2 regions of the Lysinibacillus sp. NPDC094403 genome follow, and region 1 is predicted to be linked to the other one. Evidence: a T-box and tRNA genes for the amino acid it is inferred to sense, from the RefSeq annotation. Region 1 holds a T-box; the other holds one or more tRNA genes.
The links. A T-box is a leader RNA that pairs with one kind of tRNA and senses whether it is charged. The one in region 1 lies ahead of tyrS (tyrosine--tRNA ligase), so its partner is inferred to be a tRNA-Tyr.
Positions count from the first base shown of each region.

Region 2: it has a tRNA-Tyr gene. The T-box ahead of tyrS (tyrosine--tRNA ligase) is inferred to sense a tRNA for this amino acid. The anticodon was not compared.

Region 1 is NZ_JBNNTL010000015.1:7,068-10,282, forward strand. Features, by position in the region: gene tyrS (tyrosine--tRNA ligase) at 1-1,159, opposite strand, end outside; T-box leader at 1,232-1,435, opposite strand; gene ACQKMV_RS18440 (transglycosylase domain-containing protein) at 1,538-3,215, shown strand, end outside.
Region 2 is NZ_JBNNTL010000012.1:78,203-81,417, forward strand. Features, by position in the region: gene ACQKMV_RS16885 (LysR family transcriptional regulator) at 1-86, opposite strand, end outside; gene ACQKMV_RS16890 (coenzyme F420-0:L-glutamate ligase) at 314-1,504, shown strand; tRNA gene ACQKMV_RS16895 (tRNA-Tyr) at 1,612-1,683, opposite strand; gene ACQKMV_RS16900 (RNA ligase family protein) at 1,772-2,407, opposite strand; gene ACQKMV_RS16905 (AAA family ATPase) at 2,431-3,215, opposite strand, start outside.

The DNA.
Region 1 (3,215 bases):
CACCGTTCACGCTAATCGCACCATTCGTTACGTCTTCACGAGCTTGACGTTTTGAAGGTGAAATACCCGCTTCCACTAGTAAGTCCACAATGTTTTTATCTTCCTTCGCCATTTCAATAGAAGGAACATCTTTAAATGCATCTTTCATCTCATCAGCAGAAAGTGCTTTTAAGTCACCAGAGAATAAAGCAGCTGTAATGCGGATTGCTTGGTCTAATGCTTCTTGACCATGAATTAAGCGAGTCATTTCTTCAGCTAGTGCTTTTTGTGCCTTACGCAAATGTGGTTCTTCTTCTACAGATACTGCTAAAGCTTCGATTTCCTCACGAGAAAGGAATGTGAATATTTTTAAGTATTTTACAACGTCAGCATCCGCAGCATTAATCCAGAATTGGTAGAACTCGTATGGAGATGTTTTCTTACTATCTAACCATACAGCACCACCTGCTGTTTTACCAAATTTTGTACCATCTGCTTTCGTTACTAAAGGAATTGTTATACCAAAAGCTTTTGTCTCTTCCTCATGTGTTTTACGAATAACTTCTAAACCAGTTGTAATATTCCCCCACTGGTCAGAGCCACCTACTTGAATGCGACAGTTATAATGGTTGTATAAATGATTGTAATCAATACCTTGAATTAAAGTATACGCAAACTCAGTAAATGAAATCCCTGTATCAAGTCGTGATGCAATCGTATCCTTTGCTAACATGTAGTTCACGTTAATTAACTTCCCATAATCACGTAAAAACTCAATCGTATTAATATTGCCAATCCAGTCACGGTTATTAACTAACTGAGCACCATTACCATCTTCTGCAAAGTCAAAAATACGCTCTAATTGACTACGGATACCTTGAACGTTTTTATCAATTTGCTCAACTGTTTGTAATTGACGTTCTTCAGAGCGACCAGATGGATCTCCAATCATACCAGTCGCACCACCAACTAACAAGATTGGACGGTGACCTGCTTTTTGGAATCGACGTAGCGTTAAAAGGGGCACAATATGCCCAATATGCATTGAATCCGCAGTTGGATCAACACCACAGTATAAAGATACCGATTGTTCATCTAATAATTTAGCCATACCTTCAGCATCAGTTTGTTGGTATAACAATCCGCGCCATTCTAAGTCTTGTAATAATTCGTTCGTCATTTTAATTCCTCCTAAGTGTTTGATATTCCGTGTAGGGAGAAACAAAAAAGTCCCCACACGCAAAACATTGCATGCAGGGACGTTAATAACTAACGCGGTACCACCCGGCTTGAAGATGTTATCCATCTTCCTCTTCATTCAATCGCCTTTATCGCAGGCGCGCACGTCTAAGCTCCAAGCACGTAATTCGTCTCTACATTATGACCAGCTTTCACCAACCGCTGGCTCTCTAAACAGGGAATATAGACACTACTGCAAGCTTTTCATCACTAGAAAACTATAAGCATTATTCTATACGATTCTTTTTCATTGTCAATAACTATGTTCGACCTAAATCAATATGTGCTATAATAGACAAGATTTTAGGAGGTCGATACATTGAAAGATTGGATTGAGAAAATCAATGCAAAGATCGATGAATTAATTCAACAAAAATGGATGAAGAAATTACGTATTTCAGGAAGTGTTGCCTGGAACTTATTTTTACTATTTTTAGTCTTTGCATTGGTAGGCACTGTATTTGCAGGTTCAGTTGGCGCCGGCTATTTTGCTTCACTTGTAAAAGAAGAGCCACTACGCTCAAAGGAAGAATTACGAAATGAAATTTTTAACTACGATTCAACAAGTGAGATTTATTTTGCCAACGATATTTATATCGGAAAATTACGTACAGATTTAGATCGTCGAGCAACTACATTAAACAATGTCGCACCTGATGTTATTAATGCGGTATTAGCAACAGAGGACGAGTACTTTCGTGAACATAACGGAATCGTTCCGAAGGCAGTCATCCGAGGACTACTTCAAGACGTAACAAACTCTTCCACTCAAACTGGTGGTTCTACATTAACACAGCAGCTTATTAAAAACCAAGTATTAACAAACGAAGTATCTTATGAACGAAAAGCAAAAGAACTTTTACTTGCTATGCGTATAGAGCACTTTATGTCAAAGGAAGAAATTTTAGAGGCCTATTTAAACATAGTTCCTTATGGTCGTAACTCTTCCGGTCGAAACATTGCAGGAGTTGAAACAGCTGCTGAAGGTATTTTCAATGTAAAAGCAAAGGATTTAACGCTTCCTCAAGCAGCGTATATAGCTGGTATTCCTCAATCACCTTTTACTTACACACCTTTTACAAATACAGGTGTACTTAAAAGTAAAGAAGCACTTCAACTGGGTATTGATCGTATGAAAATTGTACTTTATCGTATGAAAGACGCAGGTTACATTAACGAAGCTCAATATAAAGAAGCACTCGCTTATGATATTACTGCTGATTTCCGTTCACCAGAGATGCGTTCGGAGGATCGCTACCCATGGCTAACATATGAGCTTGAAAGTCGCGCGACAGAAATTATTGCTGAAAAACTAGCAGTAAAAGATGGTATTGATCCAGAACGCTTAAAAAATGAAAAGAAATTAAAAGATAAGTATATGATCCTAGCAGATCGTGATGTCCGCTCAAATGGTTATCGAATCTATTCAACTATTAATAAAGATATGTACGATTCGATGCAAAAAACAGCGGAAAACTTTAAAAATTACGGTCATACTTACACCGTTAAAGACAAGGATCCTGTAACAGGTGAAGAAGTTGATGTTCAAATGCCTGTACAGGTTGGCAGTATTTTAATTGAAAATAATACTGGACGTATTTTAAGCTTTGTCGGTGGTCGTGACTTTGAATTAAAAAAATATAACTATGCTACACAGGCAAAACGCTCAAATGGCTCAACTATGAAGCCATTACTCGTATATGCACCTGCAATAGAATACGGTGTAATTGGGGCAGGTAGCCCGTTAGTCGACGTAAAATTCTCTATGGGCGGCTGGAGTCCGAGCAACTATACTACTAGTGATGAGCGAGGAATTATACCTGCACGTGAAGCATTAGCAAATTCACAAAACTTATCAGCTTTACGTCTATATTATGATATTCTTAACAGACGTCCTGCCGATTATTTAGTAAAAATGGGGATCACAAGCTTACAGCCTGATGACTTCACAAACCTTGCAGCTGGGATTGGTGCAGTAAAAGATGGTATTACTGTTG
Region 2 (3,215 bases), on a different contig from region 1:
ATAAATAAATCTTTAGCAGCTCTTGAAAAGCTACTATTTTTAGCAACAATACTAAAAACACGATATAAATCTAATTTCCCTATCATATAAGCACCCCTTATAGCTATTATATGAACTATTAATTTTACTTATATCACTAAAGGGGCGTATAGTAAAACCATATTGGTTTAATTTCACAATATTTAACTTTTTTCAATAGGTGTCAAGGAATCAATAAGGTGTTCTTTATGTAAGTACACAGCCGATTCCAGACGCAATTATGCCTTGGCATAATATTCATCATACAATTACCTATTAATAAGGAGAGATTATTTTGGAACGTGTAGTTGGTACAGTAGTAAGAGGTCTTCGTGGTCCAATTATTAACGAGGGCGATAACATTGAGCAAATCGTTGTTGATACGGTATTAAACGCAGCAAAGACTGAAGGCTATTCAATTGAAGATCGTGACATTGTAACAGTTACAGAATCTGTCGTAGCGCGTGCACAAGGTAACTATGCATCCATCGATGACATCGCAGCTGACGTAGCTGCTAAATTTGGTGACGATACTGTTGGTGTTATTTTCCCAATTCTAAGCCGTAACCGTTTCGCTAACTGCTTACGTGGTATTGCAAAAGGTGTAAAAAAAGTTGTTCTTATGCTCAGCTATCCATCTGATGAGGTTGGTAATCACCTAGTTGATATCGATGAGCTAGATGTAAAAGGGATTAATCCTTGGACAGATACTTTAACTGAGGTTGAATTCCGTGAGCATTTCGGCTATAAAAAACATACATTTACAGGTGTAGATTATATTGAATATTATAAAGAACTGATCGAAGCTGAAGGCGCTTCTTGTGAAGTGATCTTTTCAAATAACCCAAAAACAATTTTAGACTATACGAAGAGTGTTTTAACTTGTGATATTCATACACGCTTACGTACAAAACGTATTTTAACGACAAATGGTGCTGAAAAAGTATTCAGCCTTGATAATATTTTATCTGAATCTAATAACGGTTCTGGCTTCAATGCGGAATATGGTCTGCTTGGTTCAAATAAAGCAACTGAAGATAGCGTAAAACTATTCCCACACACTTGCCAACCAATCGTTGATGGCATCCAAGCAAAAATCAAAGAAGCTACTGGTAAAACAGTTGAAGTAATGGTTTACGGTGATGGTGCATTTAAAGATCCTGTGGGTAAAATTTGGGAGCTTGCTGACCCTGTTGTTTCACCTGCTTACACGGCTGGATTAGATGGCACGCCAAACGAAGTAAAACTAAAATACTTAGCAGATAACGATTTTGCGGATCTTCGCGGCGATGAATTAAAAGCAGCAATTTCTGAGTATATCCAAAACAAAGATGCAGATTTAACTGGACAAATGGCTGCACAAGGTACAACTCCTCGTCGTTTAACAGACTTAATTGGTTCACTATCTGACCTAACTTCTGGTTCAGGTGACAAAGGAACACCAATGATTTATATTCAAGGTTATTTCGATAACTATACAAAATAAAAAGATTTAAAAATGAACTCCCATTTTCGTTTGGGAGTTCATTTTTATATAGTGGATCCGCTTCAATATAAAATTACAAACAGGAAACCCTCTAATTTTTTCGTTTAGTGAGGATGACAGGAGTCGAACCTGTATATCCCTGTCCTATAAAGGGATATGCTGCCACTGCATCTTCCTCATATACATTATGTATTATTAACCCCATTAAGCATTACATTTTTCTCAATCCTTTCGCTTTATAGTAGATTACATAATTTCCAATAGCACTTATTTCAATTGATTAGGAATCACTTCTTCATTTAACCAATGCTCGCTTGTTCGAACATGATTCTGTCTCACAAATTTCCCTAGGTTAAATCGAAAATCGTCATAATGGAAGGCAGACGCATTTCTAATAACATACCCTTCCTGCTCACCCCCAAGAAGTGATTTGCCTGTAAACGTCTTCTTTATTTTTTCTTCATCAAAAATGCCTCGATATAATACAGGTACCGTTTCAATCCCCAATTCAGCTGCATAGTCGACTGTTTCATCCCAGCTTAAACAAATATTTTTCTCATTCCAAATACTAAATAAATAAAAGTAACTAGTTAACTCATTGTAGTAAATGGAGTGTTTGGCATAAACATTTTCGCCACATAATCTCCAACCTTCTGGAATCTGGAATGCAAATGAAGCATGAAATGTTTTGACCCAATGCCTAGATGGATGATCTCCGGAATTTAAGCTTCTAGCATGCATATAGTTTTGATACAGTGTTGTTCCTTCCCCGTCTAACTTTTCGGTTACAACAACCTCTTTTCCAATAAAATGATTAACATTTTTAGCGACCTTATCATCATGTGTATATCCCCTACTCCATGGTAAATGAAAGCTTCTTGGATATTTCATCAAATTGGTCATAAACTCACTTCCTTTGTTTACATCTATTTCGCAAATTGATCTGCTTCTCGAAAGAAATAAAGACTTGTTAATAAGTCACCATCTAATAAATGATAAATCTTACTTGACCCCTTATCGCCCCCATATTGAATTAACATATGAAATTGCACTAAATTAACAACCTTTAAAACAAATTCTTCTTCAAAGCCAAGTTCTAATAAAAAATGGCATACCATTTGTGCCGATACATTTTCATGCCCATAATATCCATATCTTTGTTGTAACTCTTTATATTTTTTACAAAACGGTTTTCCAACATCATGGAATAAAGCAGCTATTTGTAATGCTAGCTTATCACTTTCCATATAGTATTCGTTCATATAGTCATAAACAAAATACGTATGCTGGCAAAGTAAAAATTGATGGTATGGATTTTCTTGATTAAATTGATAAATTTCTTCAAAGGGTTGGACTGATCTTAACTTTTGAAAAAGCTCCTCATATGTGGGGTGGCTCTGGATTAGTGAAATAAATTGCTCTTTTGAGATTTCATACGGACTCGCTTCATGCACAATATGCACCTCTTCAAATCCTTCCCCCAATATTGGAAACTCTAAATTCTTTCTCATTTTTTCCATTATCACTAACGGAACTTTTCTCTTTCTTTGCTGATTTCTTGTTACGCACAATATATAAGGTGTATCAAAATAATAGCATACAGACTTCACATTATCAGGCAATTTACCTAGCGCAAATACCCTGCGTTCTCGCTCGATATTTGTCGCATCAACAATAACAGATTGACCTTTAGCCACACATTCATTTAAAC